DNA from 2 places in the Clostridium thermobutyricum genome. Region 2 is predicted to be linked to the other one. Evidence: a T-box and tRNA genes for the amino acid it is inferred to sense, from the RefSeq annotation. Region 2 holds a T-box; the other holds one or more tRNA genes.
The links. A T-box is a leader RNA that pairs with one kind of tRNA and senses whether it is charged. The one in region 2 lies ahead of leuS (leucine--tRNA ligase), so its partner is inferred to be a tRNA-Leu.
Positions count from the first base shown of each region.

Region 1: it encodes a tRNA-Leu, which carries the amino acid that the T-box ahead of leuS (leucine--tRNA ligase) is inferred to sense. The anticodon was not compared.

Region 1 covers NZ_KB850956.1:616,679-625,016, reverse strand. The annotation lists gene HMPREF1092_RS02790 (iron-sulfur cluster assembly scaffold protein) at 1-626, opposite strand, end outside; tRNA gene HMPREF1092_RS02785 (tRNA-Leu) at 864-947, shown strand; gene HMPREF1092_RS02780 (hypothetical protein) at 1,172-1,381, opposite strand; gene HMPREF1092_RS02775 (hypothetical protein) at 1,675-2,025, opposite strand; gene HMPREF1092_RS02770 (hypothetical protein) at 5,288-5,827, opposite strand; gene HMPREF1092_RS17065 (hypothetical protein) at 5,913-6,074, opposite strand; gene HMPREF1092_RS02765 (hypothetical protein) at 6,140-6,454, opposite strand; gene HMPREF1092_RS02760 (ATP-binding protein) at 6,736-7,551, opposite strand; gene HMPREF1092_RS02755 (helix-turn-helix domain-containing protein) at 7,578-8,338, opposite strand, start outside.
Region 2 covers NZ_KB850956.1:1,977,404-1,985,741, forward strand. The annotation lists gene HMPREF1092_RS09230 (hypothetical protein) at 1-196, opposite strand, end outside; gene HMPREF1092_RS09235 (OmpA/MotB family protein) at 200-910, opposite strand; gene HMPREF1092_RS09240 (hypothetical protein) at 924-2,336, opposite strand; gene HMPREF1092_RS09245 (hypothetical protein) at 2,487-3,071, opposite strand; gene HMPREF1092_RS09250 (YitT family protein) at 3,252-3,890, opposite strand; gene HMPREF1092_RS09255 (response regulator transcription factor) at 4,044-4,658, opposite strand; gene HMPREF1092_RS16505 (sensor histidine kinase) at 4,661-5,815, opposite strand; gene HMPREF1092_RS09265 (CcdC protein domain-containing protein) at 5,815-6,276, opposite strand; T-box leader at 6,459-6,669, shown strand; gene leuS (leucine--tRNA ligase) at 6,757-8,338, shown strand, end outside.

The DNA.
Region 1 (8,338 bases), 1.4 Mb from region 2:
TCCATAGCTTCGTTAGCGCTCATTCCTTTAGCAACGAACTCCATCATTTTTCCTAAGTGTACAAACTTATATCCAATGATTTCATTATCTTCATCTAAAGCAATTTTTGTTACGTAACCTTCAGCCATTTCAAGATATCTTGGTCCTTTAGCAAGAGTTCCGTACATAGTACCAACTTGTGATCTTAATCCTTTTCCTAAGTCTTCAAGACCAGCTCCTATTGGTAATCCTCCTTCTGAGAATGCAGTTTGAGATCTTCCGTATACTATTTGTAAGAATAATTCTCTCATTGCAGTGTTTATAGCATCACAAACTAAGTCTGTGTTTAATGCTTCTAATATAGTTTTTCCTGGTAATATTTCTGAAGCCATAGCAGCAGAGTGAGTCATACCTGAACATCCTATTGTTTCTACTAATGCCTCTTCTATTATACCATCTTTAACATTTAAAGTAAGTTTACAAGCTCCTTGTTGAGGTGCACACCAGCCCACTCCATGAGTTAAACCTGATATATCTTTTACTTCTTTTGCTAGAACCCATTTCCCTTCTACAGGAATTGGTGCTGGACCATGGTTAGGACCTTTAGCGATTACACACATTTCTTGAACTTCTGTTGAATACATCATATTCTTTTTCTCCTCCCTATTATTAGATTAATAGACCTTTTTAAAATCTATATTTCTATCTAGGTCAAAAATTGCCCCACCGGGTAATTTTATCCTACACTCATTTTATCAAAAGTAGTAGAATCAAACAACCTTATTTTAAAAATTTATAAATATTTGTTTTTAATTATTTGTATTTTTATTTGAATTAACTTATTTATTCTGATATAATATTTTAGTAAGTTATTTATATATTAAGTCACCATGGCGGAACTGGCAGACGCACATGACTCAAAATCATGCGGTTTTACCGTGTGGGTTCGATTCCCACTGGTGGCACCAAACAAATTACAATAACCTGTTAACTATTGAAAACACTGGGTTTTATAAGTTAACAGGTTTTCTTTTTTATCTAAAGTAGTGCAACGGTAGTGTAACCTCATAAAAATTAATTTTATTTACTTTAAAAATAAAGATACCAACTCCCCTAAAAAGAGTAGCTGGTAAATCTCTATTTATTAAATTCCAACTCACTACCTGTGGATTCTATAATTATTTTTTAATTGCTATACAATATAAACGTATAATTCTATTTCATCACTATTTTCATCCACCTGTATCATAATATCATTTACATATCCATGCAAAAAATCATCTTTACTTTTATAAAAATTAACTTCCATTCCTTTCTTAATTAAAGGCATTATCTTATCTAATTCCTCTATATTTTTTTTATATCTTACGTCTCCGTCTTCACTGCAAAATAAAACTCTCATATTTACCTCCTTTTACTTATAAATTCTTTCATTAAATTATCGTATCTATATTATTTATCTTTAATATAAGATTATAAAATAATTAATATAATTTTGTATCGTATAATTTACGGGCGTGTATAAGTTATCCATTTTTTATTTTTATCCATAAAACTTACATCAATCTATAACTATCTTTATAAAAACCATAACCCCTCTTATCCCTTATAATTAAATATATTTTTCTACATAAATAAATAGTTAGTACTATATTTGAATAATACTAACTATTATATGAGTATTCTTTATAAAATTTAATATAACTCTTTACCATCTTCCCATCTTTTTAATTTTAACATTGCATTTTTATATTCTTGTCTTAATAGTGCATAACTCTTATTTAAATCTCTTCCCAATCCTAACATACTTTTAAATATATAATCTAAATCCATATATCTCTTATATATTATTTCTCTTTCTGATTCATTTAATATTAGTAGTCCATTCTTAATTTTCTGTTGATAGTAGCTAAGCTCATTGACTTCTTTAGTTATCAATTCAACTCTTTCCTCATCATAATTAAAAACATTTCTTTCTTGCTTTAAAGTCATTATCTTAACTTTTCTAGCTTTATATGTTTGTAATAATCTTTCTATACTCATCATATAGTCAGCTCCTTGCGAAATAATCTATTGACTTTATAATAAGCTTTAATTGCAATAAATTTTACTATAATTTTTATGTATTTTTTAATTTGCTTCTATTTTCTTTTTGTTCTTATTATTCGTACACATTTATATTAGATTATTGGACTTTATATTTAAATATTAAATATAGCCTAATCCCTTTCTTTTCAATACTTTATACTCAATTTTAAATTAAAATTATAATCCAAAAATACTTGTTTTTTCACTATACGAATTATTATCCTAAATATAGAAATTCTTATAATATTAATCCTATTCCCATAGTAAATATACTTCTTTTACCTACTCTTTTAGTATTATTTATGGTATTTTTCCTACAAAACAACTTATTAGATTAATTCTCGTCATAAGTACGAAAACTATTATCTTATACTATTAATTTATTACATTAAACCAACAATATTCTGATAATAGAAAATTCCACTTTTCCAATTTATATGTAATCTTAAATTTAAATTGATTTAGCCCTGTCCAAAATTGGACTGGGATAAATATTCTATACATAAGATTCTAATTAACGGTTCTTCAAAAGAACCCTTAATATGCATAAGTAATTGTTATCAACTCTTTTTATATTCTCATTGCATAAAGAAAAGAGGCTATTTATAAATAACCTCTTCTCTACACAAAAAAATTTAGTTTAATACAATTAGTTTTAGTTTGGACTATAAATATAGTATAATATTAAACAATCTATTTTAAAAAGCGATTTAATTTATTATTTTAATAATAGTAAACTGATTATTATTCTTTAATAAAATAGATAATAATAATTTTCTTAAATAATCTAAATACACAATTACACTTTTAAGTATTTTTTTCATATTTTTATAATAAGTTTCCGATAAAATAACCCAATTCATTTTATTTGCCTTCGATACCATGTCAAACCCTCAATATTATGTTGAACCATAAACAGAACAAATATTCTCATATTTAAAACATAGAATTTTCATTAAAATCTTTTTAATTTTTTTCTAGCGAAATTTGTTGCATAAAAATTGCCTGCTGAATATCTGTTCGTGCTAGTAATTTGTTAGCCTGACGGTGATATCCTGATTTACTTTTTTTATCTTTCAAAAATGCAATTTGATAGGCTTCACTTTTATTAGAACACTTTAAATGAGAAAATTTAAAAGAAATTTATGAAGAATAAAATCTGAACGGAGTAATATTCCGAACAGTCCAAAACAAAAATTCGGATATGCACAGTACAGATATACAAAAACTAAATAATTCAAGTTAAAAATTTATATGTCAAAGATATTGATTTTAGAAAACATAAACGTTAGTTATTGTAATACAATAAATAGGAAATATGACATTTGTCTGAAATACAACATTATTAATTCAACATAAAACAATATACAATATAATGTGTTTTTAATTTGAAATTTAAAGTGTTATAATTAAATTAACCAGTACTTTCGTTTTTCATAATTGTTTAATGGTGGCACATTTTTGCCACCTTTTTTATATAAAAAAATATAACAAATCAAATAAGTGTAATCTTTTAAAACATTTGCTCATTACTATTTTTAAAAATTATGTCAGAGTATCTTATCATTTTTTGACTTTTAAAATAATAAAAAATCAACTAAAAATACAATTAGAATTATAAAACATTATATATATATATATAATAAAAGTAACTAAAAATTATATTTAGTTAAAACAAAAAGAACCCATAAAAAGGGTTCTTTTACAATAATGTTTGCTAAACAATGCTTTTACATCTAAAATTGGTATTTATATTATAACATAATTGTATATAAGTAAAAAGAACTTAATATAGATTAAGCTCTTTTTATAATTATTTTAAATAATGAATAAAAGTAAATAACAATTACATTATATCATATTTATTTATAATAAAAAGAACCCGTAAAGGGGTTCTTTTTAAAAAATAATTAATAAAAAACACTAACTTGATTAAACTAAAAAAACTTACGAAAAACTTATTTATATTATATCATATTTTATCATAACTATAAAGATTTCTTTTTAAATGTAAAAAGAGCCTATATAGACTAGACTCCTTAAATTATTGAATAAAATTTTAACATTAAAGTACATACAGAAAGTGTTTTATTTTTACAAAAAAAATTATATCATATTTTAAGCATAAATCAAAAGAGCCCTTATAAAATAGTTATCTCAAAATTTAAACCTTATTTTTAAATCTCAAAAGTGAGTGAATTAATGTTGTTATATTGAATAATATATATATTATCAATAATATTATTTTTAGCTTACTGTAAGCTTTTAAATATTCTTTGTATATATAAACATATCGTGCGGAAATTTCAACTTAACAAATTTCATTTTAGTTAAAATATAAATCTTTTATTTTTAAACATTTTTTAGAAATTTGTGAATTTATTTTTTTTATTCAACCATAGGCTTATTAAAAATTACTAAAACATTGTTTCTTATATAAATATTATTATTGTATTTTTATAAAATACAAACTTATCTACTTTAATTATCCAAGTTTACAATAATATTACTTGATGAATATTATAATTTATGCTATTTTAAAATTAAATTTTTTACATTCCATATACATTAAAATACCAGTGCTATTTTTATTACATTGGTATTTTTAATGTATATTGATAATTAGTATATAAATTTATATTATTTATAATAATTTTAATTACTTACACTTATAGAACTGTAAAAATTCATCACAGTTAATTAAGCTACTTAATGAAGCAGTTAAAAATTTTCTATTAATTATGATTATAAACATCATTATTTGAAATTTTGTTTTTATATATAGTAGTATGTTATAATCTAAATACATAACATTACACTTTTTTACAGATATTCTATTAAATATTTGTTTCCTTTTATACTAAAAGAGCCTTTTATAGGCTCTTTTTATTTACAAATAAACATAATATAGTACAATTGTAGATTTTATTTCATTTAATTTTCATTCCATTTAATTTTTTATTTATTTTTTTATTTTTTAATAGCTTTTAAGATAAAGAAAGCCTTGATATTAAAGGCTATTTTTACTTTAAAAAGGTTAAATTTACTTTTCATTTTAAATTTACTAATTATTAACAAAAATAAGTAAAATAGGTAGTATAATAATTATAAAAGTTATATACTTTTTTCTATTCACACACTACTTAAAAGAGTCCATCCCCCTGGGCTCTTTTTATATTCTATAGTAAAAAAGAAGAGGCTTAACCTATAAAAAATAATTCTATAGAACGTTCTCAAGCTTTTCTTTTACCTCATTTATTAATTTCATTTTATCTCCATTATCTTTAGTTAAATCAGGGTGATATTTTTTAGCCATTGCTTTAAATCCTAACTTTATAAATTCTTTTGCAATATCTTTTGTAGTGTCATCAAAATTTATAGAACTTATATCACTACTAAATCTACTAGAATATGAATTATAATGCTCTCTATATTCCTCATACTCTTTTTGTCTCTGTTTATACTCTTCCTCTTGCTTAAGTCTATCTTTTTCTAAAATGCCTTCTCTAATATCTAAAAATTTATCATAAATTAAATCTTCGACCTTCTCATTTAATATATTCTTTTCTTTTAAAATTTTGTCCAAATGCTTAACTATATAACTTATTTTAATTTCCCTAAAGTCCTCTTCTTGTAGTGTCATTATATATTTATCACTACTTTTAACTTTTCCAGTCTCTTTATCTCTATGTCTCTCACATAAATAAAATCTATATGTATTTCCAAAACTGTCTTTACCTTTTTTAACTGAACAAAACATATATTCACTCCTTTATGTAGTGTTATTTACTAATTGCCACTACATTTTATATTTTAAAAAGAAGAGGCTTAACCTCTTCCAATTGTTATCTTAATTCCTTTTGTATTTTATTTTGTCTATGGAGAAGCTCCTTAATTAGTAATTCTTGTTTTACAGATTCTTTTATTGATTCTAATATTCTTATAGAATCATCATTGCTTAATTGTTTATTTTCATCTAATATTTTATAACTTAAGTTTAAGTTCATTTTTTTTACTCTCCTTAATTTAATATGTTTAATATTTTAAGTAATTTTACTTACGAATTCTTTAACTATAAAAGTAATTTTGTTTCATATTCATTTAAAAAACTTAAATTAGTTAATCCTGCTTTTACTCCTTCTTTAAAGTAATATTCAGATAAAATCCCCATAATATCACTATCAACCATTATCAAATCATCTAAATAATTAATCCCCTCTTTATCTAATAAAGATTGTAATTTATTTATTAACTCATCTTGATTATTTTGAGATATTCTATAGTCATCTGATTCTAAATTTAATGCTTCTCTCTCACGATTTTGTATATGTCTATATTCATTTTCTATAATATTTCTCATTAATTTTACTTGTTCTTTAATATTCATTTGTAATTCCTCCAATTTTATCTACTTGATATATTAGAGATAATATGTTACCTTCAAATTGCGTGATTTTTGGTAACATATTACCTTTTGCTAATGTATAACCACTGAATATACATTAGCTTTTTTTATTTTCTAAGTGCTTCTATTATTTGCATATGTCATTTCTAAGCGTATATTACGCCTGTAATGATGTTTTACTATATCCTTAGTCTTTTTATATTACTTGCTATTTAAGCCTCTTTAAATTCCTTATATAAGCTTAAAATCTCTATTAAATTTCTTTATTTTATAATCTGATTTTTAAATTGCTCAAATTTATCTCTTGATAACATACCTCTTAAACTTGTCCCTTGACAATTTACAGGTGTACACATTTCAAATATTCTGTCATTTATTCTTTTATGATATCTTTTTTTAAAATCTTCACCACTTAAATTAGTTGTTATTATTAAAGGTTTATCACTTCTATATCTAGTATCTATAATTTCATATAGCATACTATTGGACCACTCTGTTAATTGCTCTGTGCCTAAATCATCTATTATAAATAAATCACTATTTTTTATCGCATTAAGTAAACTATTTTCATTAGCATTATTTTGTGAGTTATACGTGTCTTTAAATTGCCTTAATAGTCCATTTATTGAAACGCAAATAACTGAATTTAATTGTTCCATTAATGCATTAGCTATACATGTAACACCGTATGTTTTTCCTACTCCAGGATTACCAAACAATAGCATTCCTATATTTTTCTCTTTATTTTTTTTAAACTCATCACTATATCTCTTACATATTTTCATTACATTTGAATCTTTTTTATCTGAATTATTAAATGTGCTATTTTTAAATCTTGAATCTACCATACTGTGATTTTTTAATCGGTCAATATATATTTTTCTTTCTTCTCGCTCAATTCTCTCTTTTCTAGTCTTTGATTCTGCTTCTTGTAATGCTCTATCTTTCTGAATACACTCACAAGGTTTATCCATTAGTTCTATTTCTTTACTCATTAAATATATTTTTCTATAAATTTGTTTTCCACCACACTTAGCACAAATTTTTTCAATAGTTCTGCTTGTATTAATTGATTGCATTTTACACACTCCCTTTTTTATATCCTCTAATTTATCTTAAAACTATTTTTCCAATACCAATCATATTCATCCTTTTCAGATTCATCATGTAGTTTATTTGAATTACAATTCTTATGACTAGCTTGTCCACTATTATACTTTTGATAAAGAGTATCGAATTTCTCTCTTAATTTCTGTGTAGATAATATATTACTTTTCCAAAAGTTATCTTGTTGAGACCATTTGATAATATTCTCTATATCCTCATAGCTCCTATTATCTTTTCTATGTAATAAATCAATATATTTACTCCAACTTTGTATATTTGCATTTCTACACCTTGAATTACTATCTCTTTCAAGTATTAAATCTCTAAGTAATATACTTAACTTGTATTCTTTACTATCTTCTGAATACTTGTTTTTTTTAATTTTATTACTAGATATAACCTTTAAGTTATTTTCTAATTCTTTAACTAACTCTAATTTATTTAATTTACTATTTTTAAGTTTTAATAGTTCCTTTTCTATTAAGCTTTTAGAATAATTATTTAAAATCCTATTTTTTATTATTTCCTCTTCATCTATTTCTTTATTATTTTCTAATAGTTCTTTTTCTACTTCTGATGAAGAATAATATATATTATTATTTAGTATTGTTTTATTAGTATTATTAGAGTTAATTTCCTTAACTACCTGTGGTAAATTATTTTTACTACCGTAGTTAAATTCCTTAACTACTTGGTTAATATTTTTAACTAGGTGGTTAAAATTTTTAACTACCTCATAGGAGTTATTACCATAATCAC
Region 2 (8,338 bases):
GATAATATAACTTATTACTTAGATAGGTGTATCCTTTATATTTTAATATCCAAACTAAAGCAGATCTAAATACTCTATTTCGTTTTAATTCTTTATATGGTATATATTTTTCTTTTAGATATTCTATAACTCTAAGAGTTTCTTCCGTATATTCAGAATCTACAAATTGATTTACTTCTTTTTCGATTATCTTCATATACTAATTCCCCTTTTGGTCACTTACTCTATCTTTTATTGCTTTTTCTAAATCTTTATTTGAGAATACCATCTTAATTTCTATTTTTCTTTGAGAGGCTGCATTTTCTATATCATCTTTTGAATAGTCTTCTCTATCTCTATCTTCTTTATTTGGATTTGTCTCGAACTCTGACATTCCTGAAGCTTTAAATTTTCCACCAAAATCATTTTCTAATTTACTATCCATTTTAACCATTTGATTTAAAAAACTCATTGCTCTTTCAGTAGATAATTTTCTATTATCTATAGTATTTCCTGCATAATCTGTATGTCCAACTACTTCTATATACTCTATTTCTTCTCTTAACATTTCATCTTCCAATATAGAATAAAATATTTCTCCTAATTGCTCTGCCATAATTTTACCATCACTTTTCAAATCCCATTTTCCTGTATCAAAAAATGTTTCTGTATTTAATATCATCTTTCCTTCATCTCTATCAAAATACATTATATTTTTATCTACTTCATTTAAATTTAAATTTTCTTGTATTTTATTGTATATAGTTTCTCTTTTAATAGATATATTATCAACAAAAAGACTAGATAATCCCATTGCAATTATCATTAGAAAGAAAAATACTAATGCTATTGTAGTCATTACATCTACAAAAGATGGCCAGTATGAGCCGGCTTCTTCTCTAGACTTATATCTTCTACTTCTTATTTTCATATAGTATCCCCCCCTATTCTTTTCTAATATCTACCCAATCATTTGTAGCCTTAACTAATCTTCCAACTGTTTGTGTATTCATGCTTAATGTATTTATAGCTTCATCTATATCTTCTAATGCTCCTTTTAATTCATTTACTAAATCATATGATATTTTAGTAAATCCTTTTTGTACTGAAGATTGTACTCCTAATTCTATTTTTTCTCTTAATACTTCTATATTAACTTTAAATTCTTCTGTTATTTCTTCAAACTTTTCATATCCAGAATTTAAGCCTTTTATTTCTTCAGCTAAATTTTCATCTCTTGTTAAAATAGATTTATTTATTTCTTCCATAACAGTTACTATTCCACTATATGTGCTTTGAAGTTTATCTCTACCTTCTTTAACTTCTAAAATAACATCTTCAAATATATTATTTCTATCTGTAGTTGTAATATTTAATTTACCTATAACTCCTGAAAGATAATCTAATTTATCCTCTAACTTTTCTATAGATTTATTCATTATAAATTCTAATTTATCAGTAGTTAAAGTAAATTCATTTATTGAGCCCTTAAATCTTTCTATTGGATCATTAAAACTTTCAATAGTTTCTCCTAATCTACCAATTACTTTTCCGAAATCTTCTGTATATACTGTAAGTTCTTTAGCTGTATTTGTCATATCAAGTGTATTTTTATTTATATTAGATACAAGTTCATTTACACCATTCATAAATAACTCTCTCATATCTACAGCTAGTCTTAACATTGACTTTGAAACTATGTCATTAAATTTCTCAAATTGAGTAACAAAACTATATGAATATTCTCCATATAGAGTATTGTCTAAATAATCTTCCATTTCATCAAAAAATTCTTCTTTAGTCTTTTTAACTTTTGCATTTAACCCATTTAATATTAATGACATTATTACTCCAAAAATACTAGTCCAAAAAGCACTAGACATACCTTGTAGTGGAACACTCATTTTTGATAAAAATACTTCCATTGTTTTTACACCAGATTCTAACACTCCATTAGTTCCATGAATTGAAATAGTTAATCCTAAAAATGTCCCTAAAAGTCCAAGTGCTATACAAGAAGCAGGTAAAACTGTAAGAAGTCTTTCATTTATATCATTAGATTCTTTTAAATGCTTTATTATTAAAACTTCTGTATTTATATTATCTATACCTCTTTTTGCACCTCTTTTAAAGTCTTCTGCTATTTCTAAAAGTGGTCCTGATAAAAACTCCTTTTCTCCTGCACTATTTATAGAGTTACTTTCTTTTAATTCATCTAAAAGCTCCCTATAAAATCTTTTCATTTTAATATTTAAGAAAATGTTATATCCACCTACTAATATAATTATTAAAATTACTATCCAACCAACAGCTCCTTGTTCTAAAAAGGATTTTAATAGCTCTTTAAATATTCCCATATACTCATCTCCCTTATTTACAAATCTTTTATTATACTGCTTATAATATTTCTATTAGTATTTCTTATTAAATATTCTGTATTATTTCTTAATTTTTTCTTATAAAAAAAGCTAGACTTTAATTTATATAAATTAAAATCTAGCTTTTTATTATTTTATTCCACCTAAAACACTATTTTGTCCTTCTATTACTCCATTCATTATTTGAGCTAATGCAGAGTACATACCATTGCTTTCTACTATTTTCCATTTACCTTTTATCTTTGTTAAATAAATTTTATCTGATTGAACATCACTATAATCTGATCCATTTTTATATGTTATATCTGTTTTATATTTAATATCATAAACAGCTGTTTGATTATCTCCCGAAACTTTAGTTAAATTTAATATATTAATATGAATTGTTCTTTCTTGTATATTAAATTGCTTTAGAAAAGTTTGCATTATTTTTTCTCTATCTTCTTGATTTGGAACTTGTGCATCTAATCTATCTTGTATATCTGTATATGTTATACATCTTTCTAACTGATTATTAGAAATTGATGCATAAAAATTTCTTATAGTTGTCTCTGGTGTTGAAAAAAATAAACTTCTACATATATATGTACCACCTGCAATCACTGCTAATACAATTACTACTATTGTTGAAATCTTTGTTATTTTATTTAGAGAGCCTTCTTTTCTAACTTTTTCTTTTTTTATTTCTTTTTGTTCATTAGTATCTTTTTTCATAAAATTGCTCCTTTCATCCTATTTTAATATTATATATTTTTACGTTTAATTCAACCTTAATTCATCATTCAACTTAATTTTTAATAAAAAATACATTTTTATTATACTATATTTTTTCAAAAAAAAAACTTTACAATACCTTTAATAAAAAGTCATTGTAAAGCTTAAAAAATTTATCTATTAAGATGCTACTACTGCACCTTTAACAGCAACTTTTTCTTTCTTCTTACCTAAATCATGAATTACGCTTATTAATGTACCACTAACTAAAACAGCAATTATAGAATAAACTATTCTATCTACACTTATATAAGTTAATGATAAAGCTAAAACAACTGCGTCCATTAAATAATACATATGGTGTATTTTTAATCTTGAAAACTTGCTTCCTAGTATAGCTAAAACATCATCTCCACCAGAGGCTGCTCCAACTCTTACTACAAGTCCAACTCCTAGTCCAACTGCAACACCAGATAAAATTCCCGCTAAAATCATGTTATTTTGTAAGTTTGGTACTATAAATCCTATACTTTCCCACATTCTATATGTTATAGAAAATGTAGCAGTTGATAAAAATGATAAAAATAAGAATTTTTTACCTAAAAATCTCATTCCCACTAAAAATAATGAGAAATCTACTATCACACTTGTTATAGATGGTGAAATAGCATATAGCTTTTGAAGTAATAGAATTAATCCTAATACCCCACCTTCTGTAACATCATTTTGATAGTTTAAATTATAACTTCCAAATGCTAGAATACTGGCTCCTAAAATAACCAAAAGTATATCTCTAGCATTCTGCCTGGCCGAGTACACAATATCACTCTCCTATTTTTTTTACTAATAATATTATAACTCTTCTAACTCTTTTTTGCCATTTTATTAATATTCGCTATTTGTAATTAACTCAAACTATTCACTCTGTTCATTAAAGTTCCTTCTATTTCGTCCAAGTTCCTATATTGTTTGTTATCTTTTTAGCTTTATTGCTAATTCTGTTCTATTTTTAACTTCTAATTTATCTAATATCTTTGTTACATAATTTTTTACTGTTCCTTCAGATAAATAAAGTTTTTCTCCTATTTCTTTATTGTTTAATCCTTCTGTAATTAAATTTGCAATTTCTTTTTCTCTTTTAGTAAGAATATCTAAATTTACTTCTTCTTTTTTATTTAACACTCCGGCAATCTTCATTGCTACTTCTGAATGAATAAGCATATTTCCTTTAAAAACTGTTTTTATTCCATTTATTATTTCATCTGGGTCTGCATCTTTTAAAAGATAGCCATTAGCACCATTTTTTATTGATTGAAAAATATATTCATCTTCATTAAATGTAGTTAATATAAGAATTTTTATCTCTTTATTTAATTCTTTTATTTTTTCTGTTGCTAAAACTCCATCCATAATTGGCATTCTTATATCAATAAGAACAACATCAGGATTTAAGTCTCTACAAAGAGAAATCGCATCTAAACCATTTTCTCCTTCTCCTAAAACTTCTATTTCATTATCTAATGATAAAATCATTTTTAATCCTTCTCTTATTATTTTTTGATCATCAACTACAATAACTTTTATCATTCTTATTCCTCTTCTCTTTTTATCTCTCCAGTAATACTAAATCCATTGTTTAATATGTTAAATTCACATTTACCATTTAAATTTTCTATTCTCTCTTCAATTCCTCTAAGACCATTAGATTTTTTTATACCTATAGGAGATTTTCCATTATTAAATATAGAAAAATTTATTGTTTCTTCATTTATATATATTTTTATTTTAAAATACTTTGCCTCTCCATGTTTTATTCCATTAGTTATTGCTTCTTTTATAGTAATATATAAAGCTTCTTTTATATTATCATCTACTTTTTCTATATTTTCATCTATATCATTTTCAAATTCTATGGCTTCATTTAAATGTTTTTCTATTTCAATTATCCTCCATATTAATTTTTGTTCTTTTTCATATTCTTTAAGCTTATATACAGTAGCTCTAAGCTCTGTAATACTATCTTTAACTATAACTTTAGTTTTCTCTATTATCTCTTTTCGTTTTTCTTCATTATTATCAAATTTCTCTATTAAATTAACATGCATAGATATTCCCATTAAATAATGCCCCAAAGAATCATGAAGTTCTTGTGCAACGCGATTTCTTTCTTTTTCTATTGTTAATTTCTCCAATTCTTTTGAGTATTCTTTTAACTTTTCATTTTGAAGAAGAAGTTCTTTATTTAATATTCCTACTTTTTCTCTTTCTTTTCTTCTTGTATACGACACTATAACAATACTCAAAACTAGTATATAAGGAAATAGCATTATTAAAATTGTATTAATGTAACTATGTATATTTTTAATAGGTAAATTAATCACAAATACTGAAAAAATATATGATAATATATTTACTAAAATATATAATTTTTTATATAAGTTATTATGTTTAATATATATAGCCTCACAAACACTTATAAATAAATATGTTCCTATTATTCCTTTAGAATATATTCCTGAAGCTATGCCAACTAAAATAATACTAAAAAACCCTAATATTACATATTCTTTGTAGTTAGTAACTCTTAATCTATATATATCAATTATTATTGCTATAATTAGAATAATAGATAAAAAAACTCTAAAATTAGCAGTTTTTCCATTTAGAAGCTGTGCTAATCCTAGAGCTAACATTATAATTTTTATTTTACCTGTTCCTGTTCTTACAACTCTTGTTTCTTCCATTAACATTTTCCTTTTAATCTTAAGTAATTATAGTATATTATTACTCTTCTAGCCCCAATTGATGCAGTTGCTGTTAGTATAAATGCTACATTAATATAATTCAAAAAATTTCTATCATATATTCCAACTGCATAAGATATTATAACTTTTATTAATAAATATACCACTAGTACTAGTATATCAAATACTTGTCTTTTATACACTACTTCACCTAAGTCATTTATATTAACTTTATAAAATCTACTTCTGAATACTCCTATAATTCCCCCTATAATTAATGAAATAATTATAACTCCTATACATTCTAGATTTAAATTTACTTTTATTATTTCTGTAAATGACAAATATAAAAATATTAATGGTAATATAAAGAAACCATCTTTTATTTTTTTTGTTTTCCCTTTTAAACTACTCTTTATCATTAAATATAATATTACTATTATTACTATTCCTGATTGCATAGATATCTTCCTCCATTTATCTTTTGTTTAATATAAATTAATTATAAAATCTTAAGTGATTTTTGTAGTGTTACTAAAGTCATATAATTAGTCATAACTTTACATTCCATTTATTAATGTTACTTATTGACTTACATTAGATTTTTAAATATAATAAAAGACAAATGATTACAATTATATACTTTATTGCTGTGATTAGAAGTAGTACTATATATAAGTATTTTAAGAGAGTTAATGGTTGGTGAAAATTAATAATACATTTATAGGAACTTGTCTATGAGCTTACTTGTTAAAAGCAAGTACGGATTCTTATCCGTTATTTAAATAAGTGAAGAATATTTTTATGTTCTTAATAAGAGTGGTACCACGGAATTTATACCTTTCGTCTCTTTTTATAAGAGATGAAAGGTTTTTTTTAATTATAAACACTCTAAAGCTATGTAATCTAATTTATTAAATAATTTTAGGAGGTTCAATATTATGGGAAATTACGGAACTAATATTGATAAGAAATGGCAAGATAAATGGGCCAATGAAAATCTTTATAAATTTGATAGCTCAAACCTTGATAAGAAACTTTATGTTTTAGAAATGTTCTCTTATCCATCAGGAAGCCAATTACATGCAGGACATTGGTTTAACTATGGTCCAGTTGATACTTGGGCAAGACTTAAAAGAATGCAAGGATTTAATGTATTCCAACCAATGGGATTTGATGCTTTTGGATTACCAGCAGAAAACTTTGCTATAAAAACTGGTATTCACCCAAAAGATTCAACATTTAAAAATATAGCTACAATGGAAGAACAATTAAAAGCTATGGGAGCTATGTTTAACTGGGAAAATGAAGTAGTAACTTGTTCAGAAGATTACTATAAATGGACTCAATGGTTATTCTTAAAACTTTATGAGAAAGGTTTAGCATATAGAAAAAAAGCTCCTGTAAACTGGTGTCCTTCATGTCAAACTGTTCTTGCAAATGAGCAAGTTCATGATGGTGCATGTGAAAGATGTGATACTGAAGTTACTAAAAAAGACCTTACTCAATGGTTCTTTAAAATAACTGATTATGCTGATGAATTATTAGAAAAATTAGATGGTTTAGATTGGCCTGAAAAAACTGTTGCAATGCAAAAACACTGGATTGGTAAATCAACTGGAGCTGAGGTCACATTTAAAGTTAAAGATTCTGATTTAAGCTTTAATGTATTTACAACTAGAGTTGATACTCTTTATGGAGTTGAATATGTTGTTCTTGCACCTGAAAATCCATTGGTTGAACAAATAGTAACTTCTGAACAAAAGTCTCAAGTAGAAGAATATCAAGAAAAAGCTAAAAAACAATCTGATATTGAAAGACAATCAATTACAAGAGAAAAAACTGGAGTATTCTCAGGAGCATATGCTATAAATCCTATAAATGGAAAAGAAATTCCTGTTTGGATTGGAGATTATGTTCTTGCAACTTATGGAACTGGCGCTGTTATGGCTGTTCCTGCACATGATGAAAGAGATTTTGCTTTTGCTAAGAAGTTTGACCTTCCAATGACTAGAGTTATAGCTCCTAAAGATGGTTCTGAAGTTGAATTACCATACTGCGAACATGGTGTTCTTATTAATTCTGAAGAATTTGATTGTTTAACTACTAAAGAAGCTAAAGTTAAGATAGTTGAAAAATTAGCAAAACAAAATCTTGGAGAACAAAAAGTAAATTATAGATTAAGAGACTGGTTAGTTTCAAGACAAAGATATTGGGGAGCTCCAATTCCTGTTATTTACTGTGAAGATTGTGGAACTGTTCCAGTACCTGAAAATCAATTACCAGTAGAATTACCATATAATGTAGAATTCACTCCAGATGGTAAATCACCTCTTGCTAAATGCGAAGAGTTTGTTAATACAACTTGTCCTTGTTGTGGTAAACCAGCTAAGAGAGAAACAGATACACTTGACACATTTGTTTGTTCTTCATGGTATTATTTAAGATATCCAGATAATAAAAATTCAGATGCTCCATTTAATCCAGAAGTTATAAATAAAATGCTTCCTGTAGATAAATATG